4 regions of the Methylobacterium sp. Ger2507 genome follow, and region 4 is predicted to be linked to each of the others. Evidence: predicted binding sites of a transcription regulator. Region 4 holds the regulator's gene; each other region holds the start of a gene.
What was found. Region 4 encodes PhoB, which activates phosphate uptake and scavenging genes when phosphate is short. Its sites were predicted from a motif close to TGTCATNNANCTGTCAT; they were not measured.

Region 1: ACV7NL_RS06720 (Orn/Lys/Arg family decarboxylase) is a predicted target of PhoB. The motif match lies at 1,320-1,336, and genes of this name have one in related genera.
Region 2: ACV7NL_RS08475 (ceramide glucosyltransferase) is a predicted target of PhoB. The motif match lies at 4,289-4,305, and genes of this name have one in related genera.
Region 3: ppk2 (polyphosphate kinase 2) is a predicted target of PhoB. The motif match lies at 2,075-2,091, and genes of this name have one in related genera.

What each region holds. Positions count from the first base shown of each region.
Region 1 covers NZ_JBUYVC010000001.1:1,452,423-1,458,739, forward strand. The annotation lists gene ACV7NL_RS06715 (CorA family divalent cation transporter) at 236-1,264, shown strand; gene ACV7NL_RS06720 (Orn/Lys/Arg family decarboxylase) at 1,385-3,745, shown strand; gene ACV7NL_RS06725 (GNAT family N-acetyltransferase) at 3,745-4,353, shown strand; gene ACV7NL_RS06730 (hypothetical protein) at 4,403-4,618, opposite strand; gene ACV7NL_RS06735 (helix-hairpin-helix domain-containing protein) at 4,708-5,373, opposite strand; gene ACV7NL_RS06740 (ABC transporter ATP-binding protein) at 5,554-6,317, shown strand, end outside.
Region 2 covers NZ_JBUYVC010000001.1:1,808,670-1,816,333, forward strand. The annotation lists tRNA gene ACV7NL_RS08460 (tRNA-Leu) at 388-472, shown strand; gene ACV7NL_RS08465 (glutamine amidotransferase-related protein) at 500-1,405, opposite strand; gene eat (ethanolamine permease) at 1,444-2,820, opposite strand; gene ACV7NL_RS08475 (ceramide glucosyltransferase) at 2,918-4,174, opposite strand; gene ACV7NL_RS08480 (NAD(P)/FAD-dependent oxidoreductase) at 4,331-5,275, shown strand; gene ACV7NL_RS08485 (histone deacetylase family protein) at 5,300-6,202, shown strand; gene ACV7NL_RS08490 (PAS domain-containing protein) at 6,258-7,664, opposite strand, start outside.
Region 3 covers NZ_JBUYVC010000001.1:1,459,728-1,467,391, reverse strand. The annotation lists gene ACV7NL_RS06780 (DMT family transporter) at 1-158, shown strand, start outside; gene ACV7NL_RS06775 (enoyl-CoA hydratase) at 203-997, opposite strand; gene ppk2 (polyphosphate kinase 2) at 1,117-2,034, opposite strand; gene ACV7NL_RS06765 (hypothetical protein) at 2,201-2,329, shown strand; gene ACV7NL_RS06760 (ABC-F family ATP-binding cassette domain-containing protein) at 2,349-3,989, opposite strand; gene ACV7NL_RS06755 (patatin-like phospholipase family protein) at 4,114-5,298, opposite strand; gene ACV7NL_RS06750 (histidine kinase dimerization/phosphoacceptor domain -containing protein) at 5,725-6,846, shown strand; gene ACV7NL_RS06745 (response regulator) at 6,843-7,286, shown strand; gene ACV7NL_RS06740 (ABC transporter ATP-binding protein) at 7,560-7,664, opposite strand, start outside.
Region 4 covers NZ_JBUYVC010000001.1:374,075-381,738, reverse strand. The annotation lists gene pstC (phosphate ABC transporter permease subunit PstC) at 1-308, shown strand, start outside; gene pstA (phosphate ABC transporter permease PstA) at 365-1,267, shown strand; gene pstB (phosphate ABC transporter ATP-binding protein PstB) at 1,323-2,141, shown strand; gene phoU (phosphate signaling complex protein PhoU) at 2,235-2,960, shown strand; gene phoB (phosphate regulon transcriptional regulator PhoB) at 2,984-3,688, shown strand; gene ACV7NL_RS01755 (matrixin family metalloprotease) at 3,708-4,667, opposite strand; gene ACV7NL_RS01750 (SDR family NAD(P)-dependent oxidoreductase) at 4,862-5,668, opposite strand; gene ACV7NL_RS01745 (MFS transporter) at 5,807-7,204, opposite strand; gene ACV7NL_RS01740 (alpha/beta fold hydrolase) at 7,351-7,664, shown strand, end outside.

The DNA.
Region 1 (6,317 bases), 1.1 Mb from region 4:
ATTGGCAAGACGCGAGGTTCGCTGACGGTTCAGGATCGCGCTGTGCGATCGGGCGCCGAGCCTCCAAACTCGCCCGTGAGGCGTGACGGTGTCCGATGATCCTGGACGATCGGCGGGGGGTGGAACGCCCCAGATCTCAAGGCATCCCTGAAGAACGGGCTGTCATGACAGTGTCGCCCGCGCCTGCGATCCAGCTGCGACCGGCGGCGGTTTGCCGGCAACGGGGCTGCCCGCGATGCCGCGCCTTCTCACCGACGTCACCGACCTGCCGTGCCTGCTCTTCGCCATGGTGTTCGACGCCGAGGGCTGCGGGCGGCTTCTGGAGACCGGCGGCGGCCTGCCCGAGCCCGTCGCCGACGGCTTCCTCTGGCTGCATCTCGACCTCGTCGATGCGCGCCTCGACGGGCTTATCGCCGGCGGGCGCTTCGGGCCGCCGGCGCTCGCCGCCGCCACCTTCGCCCGCGACGGTCACCAGCGCGTGGTCATCGAGGGCAGCGATCTCGGCCTCGTGATCGCGGACCGGGAGCGCGAATTCGGTAGCCGCACCGCGGACGAGCCGGCCGGGCGTCTGCATTGTGTGCTGGGCGAACGCCTGCTGGTCAGCGGGCGCCGGCATGCCACCGCCGCCGCCGAGGCCGCCCGCGATGCGGTGCTGGCCGGGCGCCGCGTTCCGGCTCCGGCGGGGCTGCTGGAGCTGTTCGTCACCAGCGTCGCCGCCGCCCTCGATGCCTGCGCCCGGCGCTTCTCCGACGACCTCGACGCCACCGAGGACCGGATGCTCGACGAGGACCAGCCCGACGACCCGAAACCGCTGGCGCCGATCCGCCGGCAGGCCGTGCGCCAGCATCGCCAGCTCGCGGGCCTCAGCGCGGTGTTCCACCGCCTCGAATCCGAGACCGAGGAGGCCGACGACGCCCTGCCGGTGGCGGTGGTGAGCATGGCCGCCCGCGTGGTCCAGCGGCTCGATTCGCTCCACCGCGACATGCTGGTCCTGTCCGAACGCAGCCGCCTGCTGCAGGACGAGATCGCCGGCCGCACGGCCGCCGAGACCAACCGCCAGCTCTTCACCCTGTCGATCCTCACCGCCTTGTTCCTGCCGCCGACCCTGGTGACGGGCGTGTTCGGCATGAACACCAAGGGGCTGTTCCTCGGCGATTTCGAGAACGGCTCGCTCGTCGCCCTGGTCCTCTGCGGCCTCGCGGCGCTGGCCGTCTACGGCATGATCCGCCGCCTCGGGCTCGTCAAACGGCGTGCCGGATCGTAAGCCGGCTTTCTGTCGCACGGCCCGGAGCCTGAAAACACCGCCGCCGCCGCAGGATCGTCATCGAAGCGTCACGTCCCGTCGCGAACGGTGCGCCAACAGCCTTCTGGAGCCTTTCCCCGCATGGACTTCTTTCGCCGCTTCACCGTCCTGATGTGCGCGCCGAACTTCGATCCGGACGACCTCGAGGGTGTGCGCGTCCAGCAGATCATCGGTTCGGTCGAAAAGCTCGGCTTCGAGGTGGTACGGGCGCGCCGCGTCGAGGACGCGGCCATCGCGGTCCAGACCGATTCGGCCATCGGCTGCATGGTGGTGGATTGGGGCAAGCGCGGCCTCGACGGCAAGGCGGCCGCCCTCATCAACCTCATGCGCAAGCGCGGGCTGGAAATGCCCATCGTGATCATGGTCCGCCGCAAGCGCCTGGAGGACATTCCGGTCGAGGTGCTGGACTTCATCGACGGCTACATCTTCCTCGCCGAGGAAACCCCGGACTACATCGCCCGCGGCCTGGTGAGCCGGGTCAAGCAATATGCCGAGACCCTGAAGACGCCGTTCTTCGGCGCGCTGGTCGACTACGCCGAGCAGGGCAACCAGCTCTGGACCTGCCCCGGCCACAACGGCGGCATCTTCTACAACCGCTCGCCGATCGGGCGCATCTTCGTCGAGCATCTCGGCGAGGCGGTGTTTCGCGACGACCTCGACAACTCGGTGCTCGATCTCGGCGACCTCCTCGTCCACGAGGGGCCGGCCCTGAAGGCGCAGAAGGAGGCGGCCGTCATCTTCGGGGCCGAGAAGACCTACTTCGTCCTCAACGGCACCTCGGCCTCCAACAAGATCGTGCTCTCGGCCCTGGTGGCGGAGGGCGACCTCGTGCTGTTCGACCGCAACAACCACAAGGCCGCGCATCACGGCGCCCTGTTCCTCGGCGGCGCGATCCCGGTCTTCCTGGAGACCGACCGCAACGCCTACGGGCTGATCGGCCCGATGTACCACGAAGCCCTGGACGAGACGCGCATCCGCGAAAAGATCCGCGACAACCCGCTGATCACCGACCCGGAGGCCTGGCGACGCGAGCGGCCGTTCCGCGTGGCCGTGGTCGAGCAATGCACCTACGACGGCACGATCTACAACGCGCAGATGATCCTCGATAAGATCGGGCATCTCTGCGACTACATCCTCTTCGACGAGGCCTGGGCGGGCTTCATGAAGTTCCACCCGCTCTTCGCCGGACGCTTCGCCATGGGCCTGAAGGGCCTCGACGAGACCTCGCCCGGCATCATCGCCACCCAGTCGACCCACAAGCAGCTGGCGAGCTTCTCCCAGGCCTCGCAGATCCACACCAAGGACAGCCACATCCGCGGCCAGACCCGGCGGATCGAACACCGGCGCTTCAACGAGACCTTCCTGGTCCACGCCTCGACCTCGCCGTTCTATCCCCTGTTCGCCTCCCTCGATGTCGGCGCGCAGATGATGAAGGGCCGCTCCGGCGTCGTCCTGTGGGACGATACCATCCGGCTCGGCATCGAGTGGCGCAAGAAGGTGCGCGCCATCCGCCGCGAGTTCGAGGAGAAGGAGGGCGATCCGCTCAAGCGCTGGTTCTTCGACCCCTTCGTGCCGGACACGGTCAAGGGACCGGACGGCCGGGTGCCTTGGGAAAGTCTCTCGACGGACGAGCTCGCCAGCAACGTGAAATATTGGGAGCTGACGCCGGGCGCCGACTGGCACGGCTTCACCCACGTGGCGCCCGACTACGCGATGACCGACCCCAACAAGCTCACCGTGCTGACGCCGGGCTTCAACCGGCACACCGGGGAATATGCCGAGCATGGGGTGCCGGCGCCGATCGTTGCCCAGTACCTGCGGGAAAACCGCATCGTGCCGGAGAAGAACGACCTCAACTCGCTGCTCTTCCTGCTGACGCCGGGTGTCGAATCCTCCAAGGCCGGCACGCTGATCTCGGGGCTGGTCGCCTTCAAGCGCCTGCACGACGACAACGTGCCCCTCGAGGAGGCGATGCCCGAGTTCGTGCGGCGGCGGCCCAACCGCTACAAGGGCGTGCGCCTGCGCGACCTCTGCGCCGACTTCCACGCCTTCCACCGCGAGCACGGCACCAGCACGCTTCAGCGCAAGCAGTTCGAGCCGGGCCACCTGCCCGAGATGGTGATGACGCCGAAGGAGGCGGTCCAGCAGCTCACCCGCAACAACGTCGATTACGTTCCGATCGCGGAGGCGGAGGGTCGTGTGGCGACGACCTTGCTTCTGGTCTACCCGCCGGGCATCGGCACGGTGCTGCCGGGCGAGCGATTGGACGAGCGGGCCAAACCCATGCTGGACTACTTCAAGATGTTCGAGCGCTCCGCGAACCTGTTCCCGGGCTTCGAGGCCGAGATCCAGGGCGTGTTCCGCGACGTCGATCCGGATGGGACGATCCGGTTCCACACCTACGTCATGCGAGAGCCCCGCGTCATGCGCGAGAGCCGCTGATGGCGGGCGCGGCCGAGAGCGATCCCGACCTCGTCATCCGGCCCTCGTCGGATGCCGACGTGCCCGACATGGTGGACATCTACGCCCATCACATCCGGCGCGGCGTCGGCGATGTCGGGGATTTCGAGGCGGACCCGCTCCACCCGGACGACCTGAAGAAGCGCCGGAAGGCCATGCGCAAGAAGCGCCTGCCGCACCTCGTGGCCGACCGCGACGGGATCGTGGCCGGCTACGCCTACGCGGTTCCGTTCCGCAAGCGCCCGGCCTACCGCTACACCCTGAAGCACTCGATCTATGTCCACCACGAGCACTTGAACGCCGGGATCGGCCGGCGCCTGCTGCCGGCGCTGATCGAGGCCTGCGCGGCGGGCGGATACCGCCAGATGATCGGCTACATCGACGCGCAGAACGAGGCGTCCCTGCGCCTCCACGAGGCCTGCGGCTTCGTCCGCGTCGGGCTGCTGCCGGCGGTGGGCTACAAGTACGGGCGCTGGAGCGACAGCGTCATGGTCCAGTGCGCGCTCGGCACGGGGTCTTCCGACCAGCCCGGCACCTGGACGCGCCCGGTGGAAGCCGTCGTCGCCGAGCACGACTGGATCGGCAAGTAGGGGGGCGGATGCGGACGCACCGAGGCGCGTCGCAGGTTCGCCGCCCGGCCTATTGCTGCGTCCGGTTGATCAGCGCCTGAAGCGCCCGGGCGACCGCCTCGCTGACGTTCTTGCGGTACTTGCGGTGGACGAGCTGACCGTTGTGATAGATGTCGTGCTCGACATAGAGCTTTTCGCCGTCCCAGCGGACGATGTTGTCGGTCTCGGTGGTCTCCTCGACGCCGAGATCCTCGCGAAAGGTAACGCCCCCGGCTTGCGCAAACATGGCTCGTCCCTGGTGATCGAAGCGGCTTTCCGGCTTCCTGGGCTGGCATTGTAGGCAGGCGCCGCGCGGTGCGCTACCCGAAACGGGTTTCAGCGCACCGTGACCTGATCCTTGATCCGCTCGTACACCGCGCGGCTGAGGACGCGCTTCGACAGCAGCTCGCCAACGGAGGCATAGGGGCGCTTCTGCGCGATCGCGCGTCCGATCATGCCACCGCCCCTGAGGGCGTTCAGCTCCGAGACGCTGCCCGTATTGAGGTCGATCACCGCCACACCGCGCGGTCCCGCCGTTTCGGCGGCGTTGTCGATGGCCTGCTCGCCGGTGATCGGCGACGCCGGGCGGGCAGGGTCCCCGTTGCTGCGGCCGGGCGCGGGTGAGGCGGGCGGCGAGGAAGGTGGAAAGGCAGGCGGCGAGGCAGGCATCCGCGCGTCGGCGGTTGGAGTGGGAGCCGGGGCGGCCATCGGCGCCGTGGTCGGGGCTGGTGGTAATGGCGCGGCGGGCAAGGGCGATGCCTGCGGCGCGGGTGCCGGCACGACAGGGCTTACCGGCCGCGTCACCGCCGGCGGGACCACCGCCTGGGTTCCGGCCTTCCCGACGGAGGGCGGAGGAGTCACGGTCCGCGTCTCGGCCGAAGGCTCGGTCGCCGTTTCGGTCGCGCCGTCCCCATGCGGCCGGAGAAACTGGATGATCCCGGCAAGGACAGCCGCCACCACGATCAGGATGCCGACCCGCAGGATCGCTGAACCGCTGAGCATCGTGGGCGGCCTCGCCTTGGTGAACATTCGGTGACGACTACCATAGGGCGCAAAGCCACGTCTCGCCGTCGAACCCTCTGTCCTCAAGAGCTTAGGGCCTCCGGCTGCGACACGGACGCGGCCTGGACGCGACGCGAACGGGATCGACGGGGGCACCGGTCCCGGTCATGGTCCCGCTCGATGCTCGAACGTCTTGCTCTTCCCTCCGCGTGGACCGCGCGCCTCGGCGCCCTGCGCCACGTGCCAGCCCTGTTCCGCCTGGTCTACGCCGCCAGTCCCCGCCTGCTCATGGCGAGCCTCGGCCTTCGCCTCGCGCGGGCGAGCCTGCCCGTCGCCATGCTCTACCTTGCCAAGCTCATCCTCGACGCGATCGTGGCCGAGCATGCCCGGCCCCACCCGGGCGGCCTCGGCCCGGAAGCCTGGCTGGCCGATCCGGCCCTCCGGCACCTCGCCCTTCTGGTAGCGGCGGAGTTCGGGCTCGCCATCCTGGCCGACCTCCTGGGGCGGGCCAGCACCCTCGTCGACGGGCTGGTGGCCGACCTCTACGGCAATGCCGCGACCCTGAAGCTGATGCGCCACGCCGCCGATCTCGACCTCGAGCAGTTCGAGGACAGCACGCAGCAGGACCAGCTGGAGCGGGCGCGCCGTCAGGTCACGAGCCGCTCGAACCTTCTGTTCCAGCTCTTCGGCCAGGGCCAGGATCTCATCACCCTGGTGGCCTTCGCCCTCGGCCTCGTGGCCTTCGCGCCCTGGCTGATCCTGCTGCTCGTGGTTGCCCTGGTGCCGGCCTTCCTCAACGAGACCTACTTCAACCGCGAGGGCTACCGCCTGGCCTGGACGCGCACGCCGGAGCGGCGCGAGATCGACTACCTGCGCTTCCTCGGGGCCAGCGTCGAATCCGCCAAGGAGGTGAAGCTGTTCGGCCTGAACGGCTACATCGCCGA
Region 2 (7,664 bases), 1.4 Mb from region 4:
CGAGGATCAGGCGGTCCGCCGCAGGGTGAGCGGCTTCAGAGAAACGCTTCGCAGGATATGCCTCGCAAGAAACGCTTCGCAGGAAACGCCTGGCAGGAAACGCCTGGCAGGAAACGCCTGGCAAGCAGCGGCCTGCGAGACAGGCTGACCGCATAGGGACACCGGTGTCATTCCGGGGCGCCGCAGGCGAACCCGAAATCCACAGCCGCCGACCTTGGAAGGCTCTGCACCACCTGTCTTTCTGGATCGTAGGTTTCGCTGCGCGGTTTCGGGATGATGCGATGCTGGGTGGAGGCGCCGGCGGCGTGAAACGTCATATGCGATCACCCTGCTGGCAAGAAATCGCCACTGGCCGAAACCAAGAAGGTGTGCCATGACGCGAGCGTTGCGGGCGTGGTGGAACTGGTAGACGCGCCGGACTCAAAATCCGGTTCCGCAAGGAGTGTCGGTTCGATTCCGACCGCCCGCACCACTCGTTCGATCCCACCGGTCGCCCAGTTCATGGCCCGCCGGTCTTGGACCCGCGGTAAGTCGGCGCGCTGCCCGTGCAGGATCGGAAGGCAGTCCTCCCCTCGGGTGAGGTGATCGGCGGCCGGGTGAGCATCCTCGATTCGCTCGAGTTGCCGTGTTCGTGCAGGGTCGTCCACTCTTCGTCCAGCGCGTGCTTAGAGGGCGAGAGGGAATCACCGGAATTCACCTGGTCCGCGCCGGTACGATCCGTGAGGAAACGCTGAATCCATTCTCCGATCCGCGCACCATCGCCGGGCGCGTCGAGGGAGGCGAGGGCCTGGGCCCGAAGGGTTTCGTCGAGGTCGTCCGGGCGATGGTCAGCAATGAGGGCGCGGGCATAGGCGACCGCGAACTCCGGGTGAAACTGGAAGGAAAGGGCGCGCCGGTCGGCATAGGCGATGATGCCGTGGGGCGTGAAGGCGTTGCCGGCCAATGTCCGGCTCGCTGGTGGCGCAGCGGCCACTTGGTCCTGATGAATGGCCGGCGCGGCGATGCGCCCCTCACCGTCCATCCAGGCCGCCGCGTGATAGATGTCGTAGGCGTGCAAGCCGAGGCCCCAACCCTTCGGCGACCTCTCGACACGCCCGCCGAAGGCCTCCGCCATGACCTGATGGCCGAAGCAGAGCCCGACCAGCGGTTTGTCCGGATCGAGGCGGCGCAGGTACGCAATGAGCGTCGCGATCCAGGGCAGGGAGTCGGAAACCCCCGCCGGTGAGCCGGTGACAAGGGTGGCATCGTAGGCGCCGGTATCGGCGGGCCAGACATCCTGGTTCACGCGGAAGACGGTGCAGTCATACGCCGGCCCGAGCAGATCGGCCGCCATCCGGCCGTAGCCCGGAAAGCGGTCGGACAGCCGCTCCGGCGGTGCGCCGGCTTCGAGGATCGCGATCTTCATGGCATGTTGTCCAGCGCATCGAACGTCGCGAGACGCCCTCACAACACCGGATCGTAAACCGGCCCACCCACCGTCGCGTCTGGGGTCGCCAGCCACTTCGAGGCGAGCACGGCCAGGACCATCACGCCGAGGAAGATCGCGAAGATCGCCGGATTGTAGATCACCAGGGCGACGAAGCAGACCGCCGCCATCGCCAGCGCGAAGGCGGGCGCGGCGGGATAGAGCGGGGCGCGGTAGGGGCGGGCGAGGTCCGGTTCGGCCCGGCGGAGGCGGAACAGGCTCGCCATGCTCATCCCGTACATCACCAGGGCGCCGAACACCGCCATGGTGACGATGCTGGCGGTGAGCGACTGGCCCGCGATGGTTACCAGGTTGTCGCTGTAGATGGCCGCAATGCCGACCACGCCCCCCGCGAGGGTGGCGATGTGGGGCGTGCGGAAGCGCGGGTGCACCCGGGCGAGGCCGCGGGGCAGGAAGCCCGCGCGGGCCAGGGCGAAGATCTGCCGCGAGTAGCCCATGATGATGCCGTGGAACGAGGCGACGAGGCCGAACAGGCCGAGCCAGACCAGCATGTGGAGCCAGCCGCTCGATTCGCCGACCACCGTCTTCATCGCTTGGGGCAGGGGGTCGTTGAGATTGCTCAAAGCCCGCCAGTCGCCCGAGCCGCCAGCGAAGATCATCACACCGAAGGCCAGGGCCGTCAGGGTCAGCACACCGGTGATGTAGGCGATCGGGATGGTCCGCTTCGGGTCCTTGGCCTCCTCGGCCGCCATCGCCACCCCCTCGATGGCGAGAAAGAACCAGATCGCGAACGGGATCGCGGCGAACAGGCCGCCGATCGCCGGCAGGCCGAAGGTGTCGGTGCCGGCCCAGCCGTGGGCGGCGAAGTTCGACCACGAGAAGGCCGGGGCGACGACGCCCATGAAGACCAGGAGTTCGGCCACCGCCAGGATCGTGACGAACAGCTCGAAGGTCGCGGCGATCTGCACGCCGACGATGTTGAGGGTCATGAAGATCAGGTAGGCGCCGAGCGCCGCGTGCTTGGGGTCGAGGCCGGGGAACTGCACGTTGAGATAGGCGCCGATGGCGAGCGCGATGGCGGGGGGCGCGAAGACGAACTCGATCAGCGTCGCGTAGCCGGCGATGCAGCCACCGACCGGGCCGAAGGCGCGCCGGCTGTAGGCGAAGGGGCCGCCGGCCTGCGGGATCGCGGTGGTGAGTTCGGTGAAGCTGAAGATGAAGGCGACGTACATCGCCGCAACCGCGATCGTGGTGATGAGGAAGCCGAGGGTTCCGGCGGAAGCCCAGCCGTAGCTCCAGCCGAAATACTCGCCCGAGATCACGAGTCCGACGGCGATGCCCCAGAGATGGAAGGCGTTGAGGCCCTTATGGAGCCCGCTGGTTTCGGTCTGCATCGCCCTGGCCCCTTTTGTCCGCCCGGTGCGGACCGCGGAGCCTAAGCAAGAGCGCTGCCGCCGTGCCGGCAGGGCGATGCAGCTGGAGCGGGCACCGTCAGGCTGCGCTGGCCCGGGGCCACAGGCGACGCCAGGGGCTGCGTGTCGCGGCACCGGTGTTCGGCGGTGCGATCTCCATGGTGGTCCGCGAGTCCCTCGTTGTTCGGAGGTCCCTCGTTGTTTGGAGGTCCATCGTCGTCCGGATGTTCATGGCATTGCCGCGCCAGAGAACCGCGCCGCGTAGCCAGGCGCTGGTCCACACGAACGGGATCAGGGCATCGCGGATGATGAAGCCCAGGAGGAGACCGGGGCCCCGGACCCACTTCGCCCGGGCGGCCAGCGCCATTTCGGCCGCATACCAGAGCCCGGTCAGCGCGAGCAGGCTTCCGGCGAGCGCCGGGGAGGGGGCGGCCGCGAGGGCGATGCCGAAGGGCAGGAGCGGGCCGCAGCCGATCTCGGGCGCGAAGAACAGCGGGAAGGTGACCCGGCGCAGGCGCGCCCATCGCAACTGCCGCGACCAGATCTCCGCCAGGGTGCGGCGCCCGAGGGGCTGGTCGAACGGAGCGGCCACGAGATGGACGCGCGCCCCGGCCGCGCGCACGAGCTTGGTCGCCGCCGCATCCTCGGCGATCTCGGCCGCCAGGGCGCGGATGCCGCCGCGTGCCTCCAGGAAGGGCTTGTGCCAAAGCATGCTCTTGCCCTGGGCGAAGCCGAGGCCGAGGGCCTCGCCGGTATATTGCCAGCGCGCCTGGAGGGTGTTCAGGAAGGCGCATTCCACCGTGGCGAACAGGCCCTCGGGCCGCGCTCCGATCGGCGTCGAGCAGACGAGGCCGGTGTTCGGACGCCAGGCCGCCTGCAATTGCTGCAGGTAGTCCGGCGGCATCGCCACGTTCGAATCGGCGAGCACGACCCAGTCGTGGCGGGCCGCCTCCCAGCCGCGCACGCAGTTGTTGAGCTTCGGATTGTCGCTGATGCGCTCGTCGCCGACGATCAGGCGGGACCGGACCTGCGGATGCGCCGCCATGAGCCGACGCACCAGCGGTACGATGGGATCGGCTTCATCGGCGACGCAGAAGATCAGCTCGTAGGACGGATGCACCAGCCGGAAGCCGCGCGTCAGCAATTCCTCGCTGAAGGTCTCCACGCCGCAGACCGGCCGGACCAGCGACACCGGCGCGCCCTGGGGGAACACCGATGCGCCGTTGCGCCGCCCGATTCGGACGGCCGCCACCGCGATCCCGACCAGGTTGATCAGCGTCAGGGCGGCGCAGAACCCCAGAGCGACCGCAGCGCTCGGCTCCGACAAGTCCCGCATCGCCTGATCCCACATCCGCGACATCTCCCGTTGGTCAGACCCGAAACGCGACCGATCGCGGGATGGACATCGCGCCGCGTCCCCGACCGTCCCAGCGCCCCTAACAGCCGCGATGCTTCAGTCGTATGACAACCCGGGGGAACGGAGGGGGCGGGCGTGGCGAGACCGGCGCATGTGGCGATCGTGGGAGCCGGGATGGCGGGGGCGAGCGCCGCGCGCCGCCTGATCGAGGCCGGCCTCGCCGTCACCCTGTTCGACAAGGGCCGTCAGGTCGGCGGCCGCATGGCGAACCGGCGCGATCGCGACACCGGGCTCCGCTTCGATCACGGCGCCCAGGTTCTGCGGGCACATGGCTCCGCCTTCGGGGCGCGGCTCGCCGCCTGGGCGGGGCGCGGCCTCGTGGCGCCCTGGGATGGTCCCGACCGTTTCACGGCCGTGCCCGACATGACCGCGCCGGTGCGCGATCTCCTCGGCGGTCTCGAGGTTCATGTCGGCCGCACCGTCACGGGCCTGTCCCGCGTGTCGAGCGGCTGGACCCTGGCTCTGGCCGAGGGTCTCGAACCGCGGGTGTTCGAGGCCGTCGTGCTCACGCTGCCAGGGCCTCAGGCGTCGCGCCTCCTCGCCGCGAGCGGATTCGTGCTGCCGACGATCGAGCGGGCGACCTACGCACCCTGCTGGTCGCTGATGCTGACCTGCGCGCAGGACCTTCCCTTCGCGGGCGACGTCCTGCGACCCGCGGGAGGACCGGTCGCGGCCATCTTTCGCGAGGGCACGAAGCCCGGCCGGCCGAGCGGGAAGCCCGCCTTCACCGTCCATGCCACGCCCGACTGGTCGAGGACCCACCTGGAGGACGCGCCCGAGGCGGCGGCGGCACGGCTGATCTCGGCCCTGTCCGTCCTCTTCGGAGTGCCGGTCGCTGGACAGGGGCGCGGCCATCGCTGGCGCTACGCCCTCGTCGAGGAAACCTGCGGCGAACCCTGCCTCTACGACCCGCGCGAGCGCCTGGGCTATGCCGGTGACGGCTGCCTCGGGCCGCGCGTCGAGGCCGCCTACGACAGCGGCTTGGCCCTGGCCGACCGCCTCGTCGCCGAACTGGCGTGAGGCGCGTGTCGTGAGGTCTGCCACATGACCCTGCCCATCGTCTTCCACCCGGCCTACGAGGCGACCCTGCCGGAGGGGCATCGCTTCCCGATGCGCAAATACGGGCGTCTGGCCGAACTGCTGGTGGAGCAGGGCCTTGCGCCGCATGGTTTCGTCCGGCCGGAGCCGGCCGGGGCCGCGCTTCTCGCCGCCGCTCACGATCGCGCCTACGTCGAGGCCGTGCTCGCCCTCGACGTGTCCCGCGAAATCGAGCGCAGCATCGGCCTTCTGGTCGGCGCCTCGGTGGTCGACCGCTCCTGCGCGTCCGTCGGCGGCACCCTCCTGGCCGCCCGCCTCGCCCTGGCGCACGGGATCGCCGGAAGCACGGCCGGCGGCAGTCATCATGCCCGACGCGAGACCGGGGCCGGTTTCTGCATCTTCAACGACGTGGCGGTCGCCGCCCGCACCCTGCATGCCGAGGGCACCATCGCTCGCGCCCTGGTGATCGATTGCGATGTCCACCAGGGCGACGGCACCGCCGATTGCCTCAGCGGCACCCCCGATCTCTTCACCCTCTCGATCCACGCCGAGAAGAACTACCCGACCCGCAAGATCGCCGGCGACCGGGACGTCGGCCTGCCCGACGGCGTCGACGATGCCGGATACCGCGCGGTGCTGGAGGCCCATGTCGGACCGCTCCTCGATGCGATCCGCCCCGACCTCGTGTTCTACAATGCCGGCGTCGACCCCCACCGCGACGACCGCCTCGGGCGCCTCGACCTGACCGATGCCGGCCTCCTGGCGCGCGACCGGTACGTGGTGGGAGCCGTCCGCCGCCGCGGCATCCCGTTGGTCGGGGTGATCGGCGGCGGCTATTCCACGGACATCGACGCCCTGGCGGCCCGCCACGCCCTGGTCTTCGCCGCCATGGCCGAGCAGGCAGCCTGACGTCGCGACGCGCGACGTGCCGGCGCAAGGCCGAGCGGCGGGAGCGGTTCCTTGCCTAAGGTTCCGACAGCGCCACCTGCCGTGCGACGATCCGGTTGATCGTCCGGCCGAGCTGCTCGGCCGAATAGGGTTTCTGCAGAAGCTCGAAGCCGTGCGCGTCCTCCTGGGCGAGGATGTGGCTGTATCCCGAGGCGAGCAGCACCGGCAGATCCGGCCGGCGGCGCCGTAACTCCTGCGCCAGGGCCACGCCGCCCATGCCGGGCATGACCACGTCCGACACGACGATGTCGAAGGGTGTGGTTTCACGCTCCACATCCGCCAGCGCACTCTCGGCGTCGGTGTGCCAAGTCGGCAGATAGCCGAAATCCTCCAGGATCTGGCGGGCGATACGGCCCACCTCCAGGTTGTCCTCCACGAGAAGGACGCGCAGGCCGTCCCCCGACACGGTGGGATGCTCGATCACGCCGGCGGCCGTGGGCGGGACCTGGTCGGGCTCGATTTCCGGCAGGTAGAGCGTGAAGGTCGTTCCCGCCCCGACCGTACTGATGACCGCGATGTCGCCGCCCGACTGCTTGGCGAAGCCGAAGACCTGCGACAGCCCGAGCCCGGTGCCCTTGCCCACGCCCTTGGTGGTGAAGAACGGTTCGAAGATCCGGTCGAGATGATCCGCTGGGATCCCGATGCCGGTGTCGCTGAGCGAGATCGCGGCGAACCGGTCCGCTTGGCCGCCCTGGTCGCGCAGGGGTGACATGGGCGCCCGGCATTCCAGGCGGATGGTCAGGGTGCCCCGCTCTTCCATCGCGTCCCGGGCATTGACCGCCATATTGATCAGCGCGGTCTCGAACTGGCTGAGATCCGCGCGGATGTGGCAGGTCTCCTCGGGCAGCGCCGTGACGACCTGGATACAGGCGCCCGTCACCGTTTCCAGAAGGTCGGCGATGACGATGAGGCGCGCCCGAACGTCGAACACCTCGGGCTTCAAGGCCTGGCGCCGGGCGAAGGCGAGCAGCTGGCCGGTGAGCTTGGCGGCCCGGTCCACGGTCTCGGAGACGGCATCGAGGTAGCGGCTCTTGCGCACCTCCGGCAGATCCGGCCGACGCAGGAAGTCGACCGAGGAGCGGATGATGGTGAGGAGATTGTTGAAGTCGTGCGCGACGCCCCCGGTGAGCTGGCCCACCGCCTCCATCTTCTGCGCCTGCCGCAAGGCCTCGTGGGTCTGTTCCAGCTCGGCCGTGCGTCCCGCCACGCGCTCCTCAAGGGTGGCGTTCAACTCGCGCAGGGCCGCCTCGGCCTCCGCCTGCGCGTAGGCCGACCAGGTCCGGGCCGCGACCTCCATGGTCAGCCCGACCTCCGCGTCGGTCCAGATGCGCGGCGCGTCGGAATGCACGAAGAACACGCCGCCGAGGGACAGGCCGCCGGATTCCAGGCTTCGCATCATCGGAGCCACGATCAGCGCCCGCGT
Region 3 (7,664 bases), 1.1 Mb from region 4:
TGGATTTCCGGCACTACCTCGGCATGGCCCTCATCGGCTGCGGCCTTGCGGCCATCGATGGTCGCCTGTTGCGACGTGATCGCCTGTCGCGATTTGGTCGACCGCAGCCAAGCAAGCCTTCCGATCCTCCCGGGGTCGATCTGGGGCGAGACATCTGAACGGTCCGTTGGGCACGGGCGCGGATCGGCTGCGATCGCCGTTCCTACCGGCCGGTCCAGTTCGGCGGCCGCTTGGCCAGGAAGGCCTCCATGCCCTCGCGAAAATCGGCGCTGGTGTAGCAGAGGCGGATGAGGTCGTCGCCGGGACGCTCGGCCCCCGTCGCATCCTCGCCCTGGAGGCGCCGCAGGCCCTCCTTGGTCGCCCGCAGGGTGAGCGGCGCGTGGCCGGCCATCAGGGTCGCGAGGTCCGTGGACCGCGCCGCCAGCGCGTCGGCATCGGCCACCACTTCACCGACGAGCCCGATGGCCAGCGCCTCCTCGGCGCCGACGAGGCGGGCGGTGAAGATCATGTCCTTGACCCGGGCCGGGCCGATCAGGGCCGAGAGCCGGCGCAGGTTGCCGAGCGAGAGGCAATTGCCGAGGGTGCGGGCGATGGGAAAGCCGAGCTTGGCGTCGCGGGTGGCGATGCGCAGGTCGCAGGCGGCGGCGATGGCTGCGCCGCCGCCGGTGCAGGCGCCGGCGATCGCCGCGATGGTCGGCACCGCCAGCCGCTCCAGCGCGCCCATCACCCGGTCCATGAAGCGCTCGTAGTCGATCGCGTCCTGGGCGGTCTCGAAGCTCCGGAACTGGGCGATGTCGGTGCCCGCCGCGAAGGCCTTGGCCCCCGCGCCCGTGATGATCAGCGCCTTGATGCCGGTATCGGCCTCGATCCGGGCGCAGTGATCGATCAGCCCCTGGTACATGCCGAAGGTGAGGGCATTGCGCGCCTGCGGCCGGTTCAGCGTCAGGCGGGCGATGCCGCCCTCGGCCGTGAAGAGGAGTTCGTCGGTGCTGGTCATGCCGGATACCTGGACGGGGGCTGGACGGAGGACTGGCGGGCGAGAGGCGTGGAAGCGTCCCACACCCTCTCGCCCGGAGCGCTCGGTCCGGGCAAGCGGCCGGCTTCGAATCAGCGTCCTCAGAACACGGGCGGCACGAACATCGCGGCCGGAACCGGGTGGCGGATGTAGTCCTCGCGGCGCTCGCGATCCGGCAGGTGCACGGGCGGATGCTCGACGTCGCCGTAGGGAATCTGCGCCAGGAGGTGGCTGATGCAGTTGAGACGGGCGCGCTTCTTGTCGACGGCCTCGACCACCCACCACGGCGCTTCCGGGATGTGGGTCCGGGCCAGCATGTCCTCCTTGGCCTTGGTGTAATCCTCCCACCGGCGGCGGGACTGCACGTCCATCGGGGACAGCTTCCACTGCTTCAGCGGATCGTGGATGCGCATGTTGAAGCGGAATTCCTGCTCCTCGTCGGTGATCGAGAACCAGTATTTCAGCACCACGATCCCCGAGCGGGTCAGCATGCGCTCGAATTCGGGCACCGAGCGGAAGAACTCCTCCACCTCGTCGGGGGAGCAGAAGCCCATCACGCGCTCGACGCCAGCGCGGTTGTACCAGGAGCGGTCGAACAGCACGATCTCGCCGGCGGCCGGCAGGTGCGAGACGTAGCGCTGGAAGTACCATTGCGTGCGCTCGCGCTCGCTCGGGGCGGGCAGCGCCGCGACCCGGCAGACGCGCGGGTTCAACCGCTGGGTGATGCGCTTGATGACGCCGCCCTTGCCGGCGGAATCGCGGCCCTCGAAGATCACGACGACGCGCAGCTTGTGGGCCTGGACCCAGTCCTGCAGCCGCACCAGCTCGTGCTGCAGCCGGAACAGCTCGCGGAAGTAGACCTTGCGGTCGAGGCCGGGCGGACGGGCTGGCTGCCCGAGTTCGTCGGCCAGTCGCTCCAGGCGCTCGTCCTCCATCTCGAGTTCGAGTTCCTCGTCGAAATCGTCCGCCACCTCGCGGCGGATCGCCTCGACCTCCGCTGCCCGCTGCGCGCTGTCCATGCCCGACCCCAGACCCTGCCGTGGAAACCGAGGGGCTTAGATCACGGTTGTATGACAGGCCGGATACGGGCTGGCGACCCGGAGGGAACGTCCGCCGGCCCCTGCGTGTTGATGGTCAAGCTGCGCCGTTCCTGCCCGGCGCCCCACATCGCAAGAGGGTCACACCATGAGCCTGATCGGACGCATCGTCACCAAGCTCCTCGGCAACGAGGACCGTCCCGTGGTCCGCGACGACCGCAACTACGATTCCGGCACGCCCCTCGGCCGCCTCGTGACCAAGATCCTCCGGAAGTGAAGCCGGCAAGCCGGGCGGCTCAGGCCGCCCGGCGCTTGGACTTCTTGTCGCGACCCGGCTTTTCGCGGCCCTGCCCGGGCGCGCGCTGACCGGCGCGGGTCCGGTCGAGCACGAATTTCGCGTAATCGTCCATGTCCCCGGCAAACGGCTTGACCGTGTTGTCGGCCGCCAGCCACAGGCGATCCGCCACCAGCTCCATCAGCGAGCGATCGTGGGTGATGAGGATGACCGCCCCGCCGTAATCGTTCAGCGCGTCGAGGAGCGCCCTCCGGCTGTCGATATCGAGGTGGTTGGTCGGCTCGTCCAGAATGAGCAGGTGCGGCGCCTGCATGGCCACGAGGTTGAGGAGCAGGCGCGCCCGTTCTCCTCCCGAGAGCGCGTCCACCGTCGTCTCCTGCTTGTCGAAGCCGAGCCCGAAGCTCGCGAGCTTGGCGCGCCTCCCCGATTCGCTGTCGTCGGGACGCTCGCGCCGGATGATGGCGAGCGGGGTGTCCTTCGGGTCGAGGGCCTCGATCTGGTGCTGGTGGAACCAGCCGACCTGCACCCGCCCTTCCCGCACCATCCGCCCGTCCCGCACCTGGAGCGCGCCCGCCGCCATCTTGGCGAAGGTCGACTTGCCGGCGCCGTTGACCCCGAGCAGCCCGATGCGGTCGTCGACGTCGAGGGTCAGGTTGAGGTCGCGCAGGACCGGCGCATCGTCGCCATACCCGATGGTGGCGTCGGTCAGGTGCATCAGCGGCGGCGCCAGGGGGCGCTTCGGCGAAGGCAGGTGGAACGGCGCCACGTGCTCCTCGATGGTGGTGGCGATCGGCTCCAGCTTGGCGAGGCGCTTGACGCGGGACTGCGCCTGCGCGGCCTTCGAGGCCTTGGCCTTGAAGCGGTCGATGAAGCTCTGCAGATGGGCGCGCTCGGCTTCCTGCTTCTGCTTGGTCGAGGCCTGGAGACGGGCCTTCTCGGCCCGGCGCTTCTCGAAATCGTCGTAGCCGCCGGTGTAGAGTTCGAGCTTGCCTCCGGCCACGTGCAGGATCGCATCGACCGAATTGTTGAGCAGCTCGCGGTCGTGGCTGATGATCAGGGCCGAGTGCGGATAGCGCTTGAGCCGGGCTTCCAGCCAGAGGGCGCCCTCGAGATCGAGGTAGTTGGTCGGTTCGTCGAGGAGCAGCATGTCCGGCTCGGCGAACAGCGCCGCAGCGAGGGCCACGCGCATGCGCCAGCCGCCGGAGAACTCCGCCATCGGACGGGTCAGGTCCTCCACCGAGAAGCCGAGGCCGGCCAGGATCTCGCCGGCCCGGGCCGGGGCCCGGTCGGCATCGATCTCGATGAGGCGGGCATAGATCTCGCCCAGGCGTTCCGGCTCGGCGGTCTCGAGTTCGGTGTTCAGCGCATCGCGCTCCACGTCGGCCGCCAGGATCGTGTCGATCAGGCTGACCGGGGTCGCGGGGTGTTCCTGGTCGACGGAGGCGACGCGGGCGGTCTTCGGCAGCAGGATGGCGCCGCCGTCGGGCTGCAGCTCGCCCAGGATGATCTTGAACAGGGTCGATTTGCCGACGCCGTTGCGACCGACGAGCCCGACCTTCGAGCCGGGCGGCACCGCCACGCTGGCACGGTCGAAGAAGCGTCGGCCCCAGGCGCTGAAGGTGAGGTCTTCGATCTGGATCATTGCGGGGGGGCTCGCCGGGGGCGCGGGCACCGAATGAACCCTGACGCGATGCCTTCGCTCTATCGCAGCGCACCATGGAGCGCGAGGGGGGCGGCACGCATCCGACCCCCTCGTGCGACGCGCATTACTGGGCCGCGACCACCGACGCCTTCACCAGGGGCGCGACCGGCACGGTCTTGCGCCAGAAGGTCCCGGTGCGGCCGGTCTGGTACCCGGTCTCGTACAGGCTGCGCATGTAGCCGGTGTCGAAGCCGCGCGCCGTCGAGGTGTTGGGCGCCGATTCATCGATATAGGCGAGGTTGAAGCCGATGCCGTTGCCGCGGGTGAAGGCGTAGGTCGAGGCCAGGGTGGCGCGGCTGCGGGCGCGGCTGGCGGTGGTGAACGAACGCTCGACGATGGAGAGCGTGTTGTTCTGGGCGAGATCGAATTCCGGCTCCAGGCGCCCGTTGATGATGACGTAGATGTCCGACTTGGCGCCCGCCTTGAAGCGGGCGTCGCGCAGCAGGAACGATTGCGGCAGGGTGAACACCGGCGTCACCACCGAGCCGTCGACATGCATCTCCTGGAAGGTGCGCTGCGCCGCCTGGACGTCGATGAGCTGGGGCGGGAACACGGCCGGGATGCTGGCCGAGGCGGTGAGCACGTCCGTGAACAGGTCGAGGGCGGCCGGGCCGCCGCTGGCCGCGATGGCGCCCATGTTCCAGATCACGGCGCGCTGGGCGTCGAGATTCGTCGTCACCACGAGGAGGCGCCGGCCCTTGGCGTGCTGCGCGGCGATGGCCGTGAGCAGGTCCGGCGTGACGTAGCGGCGCACGAGGTCGCGCAGGCGCCCGTCCCCGAACAGGCCGGAGCCGAACAGCACGTTGGCGAAGCTCGGCGACTGCACCAGGGTCGAGGCGATGCCGCTGGTGTAGATGTCCTTCAGAATGGCGTCGTATTCCGGCCCGACGAACGCGAAGGGCGCGATCAGCGCGCCCGTGGAGACGCCGGAGACCAGGGAGAACTCGGGACGCTTGCCGGATTCGGTCCAGCCGTTCAGCAGGCCGGCCCCGTAGGCCCCGTCGCCGCCGCCGCCCGAGAGCGCCAGGTACGCGAACGGAACCCGGCTGTTCTCGGGCCGCGCCGACATCTCGGTGAAGGTCTTTTCCGAGGCATCCGCGTAGGCGCGGACATTCGGATCGAGCCCCGGCAGCACGGCGGCGGCGGCCTCATCGGCCGTATAGGGAATGCGCGGCGTGGAGCCACAGGCTGCGAGCTGTCCGGCCAGGAGCAGGGCAAAGCCCGCCCGAGCCCATCGGAGACGACGCATGTTCGAGATGTCCACTGCCAGAATTCCGGAGGCCCAACCCCGGGGTAATCCTAGCACGGGAAAAGCAGCTTGGCAGTTGTCGTCTTGCGGCCAAGCCTCGCGACAGATGCGGGGTGTGGCATTCGCGCAGCAATCCGAGCGCGTCCGCCGACATTCGCCACGCGCGGGTGCGGAAAACCGCGATCCCGGCGCGCGGCGATGTCAAATGAACTTCCAAGGGGCGAAGCCGTTGGAGCACCGTACGGCAGCGGTTGTCCGCCGCCGGGGTGATCCGACGTCCCTATTACCATCGTGAAGCCTGCCCACGCCGACTGATCGCCCCGCGCGGGTCAGCCGTGTCGCCCGCATGCCGTCGACGGTCGTGACGAGGTCGGCGCGGGCGGGAAGGCCCCACGTGTCAGCGGGACGAGGACGAGGCGAGAGACGATGGAACGAGACGACGCGTGGCACCTCACGAGCGACCTTAGGGTCGAGGGCGGCAAGGGCGATCCCTTCGCCGCCGCGATCCGTGCCACCCGTATGGCGATGATCGTCACCAACCCGCGCCTCGACGACAACCCGATCGTCTTCGTCAACGACGCCTTCCTGCGTCTCTCGGGCTATGAGCGCTCCGAGATCATGGGGCAGAACTGCCGTTTCCTGCAGGGACAGGACACCGACCCGAACGCCATCGGGCAGATCCGGGCCGCGGTCGATGCCCGGCGCGACATCGCCATCGACATCCTGAACTACCGCAAGGACGGCAGCCCGTTCTGGAACGCGCTGTACATGAGCCCGGTGATCACCGAAGGCGGGGACCTGCATTTCTTCTTCGCCTCGCAGCTCGACGTCACCGACCGGGTCGACGCGCAGATGCGGACGCAGAACGAGAAGGAGCATTTCGAGCGCGAGGTCGCGCGGCGGACGCGGGAACTGTCCGATGCCCTGGCGGCCAAGACCATGCTGGTCCACGAGGTCGACCACCGGGTGAAGAACAACCTGCAGATGGTGGCCTCACTCCTCACCATGCAGACCCGCAGTATCACCGATCCGACGGCCCGCGACGCGATGAAGTCGATGCTCACGCGCGTCGAGGCGTTGGGCACGGTGCACAAGCGCCTGTACCAGTCGCGCGACGTGGAGCGCTTCGACGTCGCGGAATTCACCCGGGAACTCGCCACGGACCTCGTGCGCGGCTCGGGCCATGCCGGCATCACCCTGCACCTGGACCTGGAGCCCGTGGAGGTTCCGGTCGAGAAGGCGCCGCCCGTCGCCCTGATGATGAACGAACTCATCACCAATGCGCTCAAGCATGCCTTCCCGGGCGACCGGCCGGGTCGCCTCTCGATCCGAGTCCATCCCGACGGTCGCTTCTTCGGCATCCGGATCGTCGATGACGGCATCGGCATGCCCCCGGACGTCGTGGGGGCGCGCTCCTTCGGGAAGCGCCTGGTGGAGAGCCTGGCGCGCCAGTTGAATGCCAGCCTGACCTGGCAGCCGGGCCATCCCGGGACCCTGATCGAGATCCGCCTGCCCCGCGAAACGCCGGGCGCAAAGGACAGCACGTGAGCGAGCCCCTGCGGGTCCTGATCGCGGAAGACGAAGCGCTCATCCTGATGCAGCTGGAGTTTCTCGTGGAAGATGCCGGCCACATCGTGGTCGGCACCGCCGCGACCTCCGACGAGGCGATCCGGGTCGCCCGGGAGACGCGGCCGGACCTCGTCTTCGTCGATCTCCAGTTGCGGGGCGGTTCGTCCGGCATCGACATCGTCCGGGCCCTGCGCAACGAAGACGCGATGGTCCTGATCTTCGTCACGGCCAACGCCCAGCACATCCCGGATCATTTCGAGGGTGCGGCCGGCGCCATCCCGAAGCCCTTCACCGAAGCCGCGATCTTCGACACGATCGCGTATTTCAGCGAATGCGTGCGCAGCCCGCCGCCCCGCGCCCCGCAACCCCTCGGCCTCTCCCTCGCACCGGCCTATCTGGCGAGCCTCGGCGGCGCGTGAGCGACATCTGACGTTCCGACCCCGCACCGAAGGTGCGGGAGGAGTGCCTTGGGGACTCCAGCCCTTCACCGCGAACCTTATTACCCTCAATGGCGCCGGATTTTTCCCCTCGTTCGGTCATACGGCGCCGTTTCATCAAGTCTGAAAGCAGACCGTCCGACCGTCTGCACGGGGCCGGCAGCAGACGGTCCCAGGCGTTCAGAGTTTGCCCACCCGTTCGCCCCCGCGGCCGGCGGGCGGGTGGCCGAATGTCCGCACGCCGGTCACATCGCTTCAGCGGTAGCCGGCCGCCTGGAGCTCGAACAATTCGGCGTAGCGGCCGCCGAGGGCCTGTAGCTCGGCGTGGCTTCCCGATTCGATGACCGTTCCGCCATTGAG
Region 4 (7,664 bases):
GGGAGGTGGTGCGCCACGTGCTGGTGCCGCAGGCCTCGGTCTCGATCATCGGCGCGATCATGCTCGGCCTCGGCCGGGCGCTCGGCGAGACCATGGCGGTGACCTTCGTCATCGGCAACGCCAACCGGCTCTCGGGTTCGGTCTTCGATCCGGGCTCCACCATCGCGTCGCGCATCGCCAACGAGTTCAACGAGGCCGACGGCCTGCAGCTGAACTCCCTGATGGCGCTGGGCTGCATCCTCTTCGTGATCACCTTCTTCGTCCTGATCATCGCCCGCATCCTCACCCGCCGCGCCAAGGTCGCCTGAAGCCGGATCGCCCCAAGGCCCGCGACCCCGCGCTTCGAGACGTCAGGAACCCCATCATGGACGCCGCCAACCCCCTCACCGCCAACCCCCTCACTGCCACGCCGGCCCGGATCAGCCGGGTCCGCTCGGGCCGCCGGATCGCCGACCGGACCCTGATCCTGGCCAGCACGATCGCCACGCTGGTCGGCATCGTCGTGCTCGGCTCGATCCTGTTCATGCTGGTGGTCGAGGGCATCAAGGGCTTCTCGCCGATGCTCTTCACCGAGCCGACGCCGGGACCCGGCTCCGAGGGCGGCGGCATCGCCAACGCCATCCTGGGCAGCCTCGTGATGACCGTCCTGGCCATCCTGGTGGCGACCCCGGTCGGCGTGATGGCCGGCACCTTCCTGGCCGAGTACGGCCGCAACTCGAAGCTCGCCGATGTCATCCGCTTCCTGAACGACATCCTTCTGTCGGCGCCCTCGATCCTCATCGGCCTGTTCGTCTACACCCTGATGGTGCGCCCGATGGGCTCCTATTCGGGCTGGGCCGGCGCCGTGGCGCTCGCCATCATCGCCACCCCGGTCATCGTGCGCACCACCGAGGACATGCTGCGCCTCGTGCCCTCGACCCTGCGCGAAGCCGGCGCGGCGCTCGGCGCGCCGCCCTCCATCGTGATCAAGAGCATCACCTGGCGCGGGGCCAGCGCCGGCATCGTCACCGGCATCATCCTGGCGCTCGCCCGCATCGCCGGCGAGACGGCGCCGCTCCTGTTCACGGCGCTCAACAACAACAGCTGGTTCTCCGCCAACCTGATGGGCGGCGTCCCGAACCTGCCGGTGATGATCTACCAGTTCGCGCTCTCGCCCTACCAGAACTGGCAGCAGCTCGCCTGGGCCGGCGCCCTCCTGATCACGGTCACGATCCTCGCCCTGTCGATCGTGGCCCGGTTCGTCATCAAGACCGAGCGGTCGCGCTGACCTCCAGCGCCCCGCCTCCCGCTTCCTCCCCTTCGCTCGACAGGATGCTGAACCGATGAACGCCGCCCCCGGGATCACCTCCGCGCAGCTCACCGGACGCCACAAGGCCGACGAGACCTCGCCGATCCGCATCGCCGTCAAGGACCTGAACTTCTACTACGGCAGCTTCCACGGCCTGAAGTCGGTCAACCTCAACTTCCACGACCGCCAGGTGACGGCGCTGATCGGCCCGTCCGGCTGCGGGAAGTCGACCCTGCTGCGCACCTTCAACCGCATCTACAGCCTGTATCCGGACCAGCGGGCGGAGGGCGAAATCCTCCTCGACGGCCAGAACGTGCTGGATTCCAACGTCGACCTGAACGAGCTGCGCTCGCGCATCGGCATGGTGTTCCAGAAGCCGACGCCGTTCCCGATGTCGATCTACGACAACGTCGCCTTCGGCCTGCGCCTCTACGAGAAGCTGCCCAAGGCCGACCTCGACGTGCGCGTCGAGGAATCGCTCCGCAAGGCCGCCCTCTGGGACGAGGTCAAGGACAAGCTCAAGCAATCCGGCATGGGCCTGTCCGGCGGTCAGCAGCAGCGCCTCTGCATCGCCCGCACCGTGGCCCAGCGCCCGGAGGTGATCCTGTTCGACGAGCCGACCTCGGCCCTCGACCCGATCTCGACCGGTCGCATCGAGGAGCTGATCGAGCAGCTGCGCTCGGAATTCACCATTGTCATCGTGACCCACAACATGCAGCAGGCGGCGCGCATCTCGCAGTTCACCGCCTTCATGTATCTCGGCGAACTGGTGGAGTTCGGACCCACCACGCGCATCTTCATGAATCCGGAGAAGCGCCAGACCCAGGACTACATCACCGGCCGCTTCGGCTGATCCGGTCCACGCCAGACCCCATGCCAGAACCCATGCCAGATCCCATGCCGTGGCGGGCACCGGACAGGCGGGCCCGACCGAGGAGTGCGACCCATGCCCGACCACATCGTCAAATCCTACGACACGGATCTTGAGAACCTGCGCCGCTCGATCTCCGAGATGGGCGGCATCGCCGAGAAGATGATGACCGAGGCCGGCGAGGCCCTGGTGCGCCGCGACTCTCCCCTGGCTCAGGCCGTCATCGCGGCCGATACCCGCCTCGACACCCTTCAGCGCGAGATCGAGGAGCGGGCGATCCTGCTGATCGCCCGGCGCCAGCCGCTGGCCATCGACCTGCGCGAGACGGTGACGGCGATCCGCGTCTCGAACGATATCGAGCGCATCGGCGATCTCGCCAAGAACGTCGCCAAGCGCGTCGTGGCCATCGCCGACCAGATCCAGCCGCAGAAGATCGTCATCGGCGTCCAGCACATGAGCGACCTCGTGCAGGAGCAGCTCAAGGACGTGCTCGACGCCTATGCCAGCCGCGACATCAAGGCGGCGCTCGACGTGTGGGAGCGCGACGACGCCATCGACGCGCTCTACAACTCGCTGTTCCGCGAACTCCTGACCTACATGATGGAGGACCCGCGCAACATCTCGTTCTGTACCCACCTGCTGTTCGTGGCCAAGAACATCGAGCGCATCGGCGATCACACCACCAACATCGCCGAGACGATCCACTACCTGGTCACCGGCGAGAACCTGCTGGCGGAGCGGGAGCGACCCAAGAACGACGCGTCCAACTACGCCACGGTGGACATGCCCGGCGCGGCCTGACTCCGCCTGATCGAAAGCGCACGATGAGTACGCGTATCCTGATCGTCGAGGACGAGGAGGCCCTGACCCTCCTCCTCCGCTACAACCTCGAGGCCGAGGGCTTCATCGTCGATTCCGCCGCGCGCGGCGACGAGGCGGACCTGCGCCTGCAGGAGCAGGTCCCCGACCTCGTCCTGCTCGACTGGATGCTGCCGGCCCTGTCGGGCATCGAGCTGTGCCGCCGCATCCGGGCCCGGCGCGAGACCGAGCGCCTGCCGGTGATCATGCTCACGGCGCGCGGCGAGGAGGGCGACCGCATCCGCGGTCTCGGCACGGGCGCCGACGACTACATCGTCAAGCCGTTCTCGGTGCCGGAACTGCTGGCGCGGGTGCGCGCGCTGCTGCGTCGGGCCAAGCCCGCCCACGTGGCCAACCTGCTGGTGGCCGGCGACATCGAGCTCGACCGGGTCAGCCACCGCATTCGCCGCGAGGGCCGCGAGATCCATCTCGGGCCGACCGAGTTCAAGCTGCTCGAGTTCCTGATGCAGAGCCCCGGCCGGGTGTTTTCCCGCGAGCAGCTCCTCGATGGGGTCTGGGGCCACGACGTCTACATCGACGAGCGCACCGTCGACGTCCATGTCGGCCGCCTGCGCAAGGCCCTGAACCGTCCGCGCCAGAGCGACCCGATCCGCACCGTGCGCGGCTCGGGCTATTCCTTCGACGAGATGTTCGAGGCAGAGGGCGAGTAGGGCGGCCGTTACCACGCAGTCAGGCGAACAGCATGCCGTCGCTGGGCGCGTGCACGGTGAAGCCCTTGCCCTCGTCGATCCAGCCCGCACCGGCAGCGCCCTGGTTGATGCCGGCGGCCTCCTCGGCATTGCCGGCGAAGTGATGCTGGCCGGTCTTGGTGTTGAAGAACCGCTCCAGCGTCACGGTGCCGGGCGCGCTGGCATCCGCGTAGGCCTCGAACGCGACGCCCTCGTATTTGTAGGACGGGTTGGTCTTGATGATCTGGTCGCGCTCGCCGACGCTGGTCGTGAAGAAATGCGCGGTCGTGCCGGTGTCGAAGAACCGGAACACGTCGATGGTGTCGGCTCCCTGGCTCGGGGTCGCCCACGGGGTTCCCTCGTAGGTGAACCACGGCAGGGTCTGCAGGATCTGCGCCTTCTCGGCGCCGCTCGTGGTGTAGAAATGGTCCCCGGTCTTAGTGTCGTAGAAACGGTGCACAGCCGTGACCTCGGCCTGCACGACCAGGGCGGGCGGTGCTGCCTGAATCGGGGCGCTGCGAGCGCCGTACAGCGCCTGGACGCCCGCGATGTCGCCGGCCGCGAGGCTGGAGATGGTGGGATCCAGGATGGCGTTCATCACCTCCGGCTTGGCATTGTAGTGGTCGAGCCCGATCGCATGCCCGATCTCGTGAAGGGCGACGGCGGAAAGATCGACGTTCTGATTGCTGACGACGCGGCCCTTCGCCGTGTGCCATCCTTCTCCACTGTCGAAGGCGACGGTCACGGATTGAAGGCGCTGTCCGCTATAGGAATAGGTCGCATTCCCGACGACCTTGCCGAGACCGTCGATGCTGTTCAGGGTGAAATCGATATCGGATTCGACCATCGACACGACCTGCTGGAAGGCGATGTCGGCATAGCTCGACCAGGCGGCGAAGGCGGCCTGGATGACGCCGACGAAGCTCGCGGGAATCGTTGCGTCGAGAGCCCAGGTGACCATGCCGCCGCCTGTCCCCGCCGGACCTCGGCCCCAGCGCGGTCCCTCGAGCGCGTAATCTCCCATCGGCATCCTCCCATCGGCCCGGGAACCTCGAATGGAAGGATGACCAAATCGTTAATGACACCGCGCTTTTTTCAATCCTTTTCGATCCCGGCCCTTCTCAATCGAGTGCTCGGCTCCGTGTGACTTGGGCGTCACACGATGCTGCGCACCACGCCGCCATCGACCCGGAGGGCCGCCCCGCTGGTGGCGCTGGCGGCCGGGCTGCAGATATAGGCCACCATGCTGGCGACTTCGTCGACGGTGGCGAGGCGGCCGATCAGCGAGGTCGGGCGGTGCTCGGCCACGAAGGCGCGGCCGGCGGCATCGAGGTCGACGTCGCCGCCCCGTCCATCGTCCTTGGCCATGCTCTTCATGAAGTCCGCGACGCCCTCGGACAGGGTCGGTCCCGGCAGCACGCTGTTCACGGTCACGCCGGAGCCGGACACGGTCTCGGCCAGGCCGCGCGCCACGGCGAGCTGGGCCGTCTTGGTCATGCCGTAATGGACCATCTCCACCGGGATGTTCACGCCGGATTCGCTGGAAATGAAGACAACCCGGCCCCAACCGCGCTGGACCATGCCCGGCGTGTAGGCGCGCGACAGGCGCACGCCGCTCATCACGTTGGTCTCGAAGAAGCGGTGCCAGTCCTCGTCCGGAATGTCGAAGAACGGCTTCGGCTCGAAGATGCCGGTGTTGTTGACCAGGATGTCGATGTCCGGCAGCCCCGCGACCACGCGCGCGGCCCCGTCCGGGGTGGAGACGTCGCCCGGCGCGCCGATGAAGGTCGCCTTGCCGGTCTCGCGCTTGAGGCGCTCGACGGCGTCGCGCACGCGATCCTGGGTGCGCCCGTTGATCGCCACCGTCGCGCCGAGCTCCGCCAGGGCCTTGGCGATGGCGTAGCCGATGCCGGTGGTGGAACCGCTGACGAGGGCGCGCTTGCCCGACAGGTCGAGTTGCATGGTCTTGTCCTCGGTGGAGCTGGCACCGGGTCAACGCGCCGGAACGGCCCTGGTGCGATCACGCCATCGGCGCGGCTCTGCCGGGGCTGGGTCAACGTTCCGAAGACCGTCTCTCCGAAGTCTCGTTTCTCCGAAGCGTCATCCTGTCTGTTGGCGCCGCAAGACGCTGGCCACCGCCCCGAAGGCGGCGAGACCGACGGCGCACCACAGGGTCGCGGCCACCGGTCCGGCCGGAGCGGCGCCCTGGTGCAACCCGAAGATCACCGCCACCAGGGCGGCCCCGAAGGATTGTCCGGTCAGACGCGCGGTGGATTGCATGCCGCTGGCCCCGCCGCTGCGGTCACGCGGGGCGCTGGTGATGATGACCTTGTTGTTCGGCGACTGGAACAGCCCGAAGCCGAGGCCGCACAGGGTGAGGCGCCAGGCGATATCGAGATGGGAGGCGTCCGCCGGCAGCAGCGCGATCGCCGCCAGGCCGGTCGCCATCAGGGCGAGACCGAGGCCGCCCAGCAGCCCTGGAGCGTAGCGGTCCGCGAGGCGCCCGGACAGGGGGGCCATCACCGCGATGGCGATGGGCCAGGGCGTCATCAGGAAGCCGGTCTGCGTCTCGGACAGGTGCAGCACGTCCTGAAAGTAGAAGGGCAGGGCGACATAGGCCATCATCTGCGCCCCGAACGAGGCGATCGAGGTCGCCATGGAGAGGGCGAAGGCTGGAATCCGCAGGAGATCGACCGGCAGGAGCGGACGGGTCATCCGGGTCTGCGTCCAGACGAAGACGGCGCCGACGCAGAGGGCCGCGCCGATCTCCGCCAGGGCGACGCCCCGCGTGGCCGGATCGCCGAGGCCGTCGACGCCGGTGATCAGGAGCCCGAAGGTCAGGGCGTTGAGAAGCGCGCTGCGGATGTCGAAGCGGCCGCCGCTCTTCGGCGTCGCCGGCAGGGTGCGGGCGCCGACCGCGAGGGCGATCACCCCAACCGGCAGGTTGACCAGGAACAGCCAGGGCCAGGTCGCCACCGACAGGATCGCGGCCGCCACCGTCGGCCCGGCGGCCGAGGCCATGGCCACCACCAGGGCGACGTTGCCGACGCCGCGCCCGATCAGGCGATGCGGATAGATGAAGCGCACCAGGGCGATGTTGACGCTCATGATGCCGGCGGCGCCGAACCCCTGCGCGATCCGCGCCGCCACCAGCCAGTCGAGGGTCGGGGCGAAGGCGCAGGCCACGGAGGCCGCCGTGAACAGGACGAGGCCGGTGAGGTAGACCCGGCGATAACCGAGGATGTCGCCCAGCGAGGCCAGAGGCAGCAGGGAGGCCGTCACCGCGATCTGGAAGCTGTTGGTGACGAAGATCGCCGCGGAGGGCTCCACCGCCAGATCCTTGGCCATCACCGGCAGGGCCACGTTGACGATGGCGCCGTCGAGCACCGCCATGGTCATCGCAAGGCTGATCGCCAAAAGCGCCAGCATGCGTTCGCGCACCGGCAAACCATCCGGTACGGGCTCGGGCGAGGCGTGGCGGGGCGCGTCGACATTCATGGCCGAGGCGTGGGACGCGGCGCCGGTTTCCGCAAGGGGGCCGGAGACTCCGCGTGTCCTTTGTCACCCGGATCGGGCGGCATGCGGCCGGAACCTGCGCTATGTCAGCCGACGCGTGCGACCGCGCGCCGTTGTCGGGAACACACATGGACGCGCTCCGCTCAGTCTCCGCCCTCCTTCTGGCGGCCCAGCTCACCGTCGCACCGGCCGCCGCGCAGACGAGGTCCGACGACGCGTCTCCCCTGGGCATCGCCCTCGAAGGCTTCGCCTATCCCTATCCGGTGTTCTTCCTCGAGCGGATGCGCGACGGCGAGCGCCAGCGCCTCGCCTATATGGATGTGCCCGCCGAGGGGCAGGCCAACGGACGCACCGTCCTGCTCCTGCACGGGCGCAATTTCCCGTCGAGCTACTGGCAACCGGTGATCCTGGCGCTCAGCCGCGCCGGGTACCGGGTGCTGGT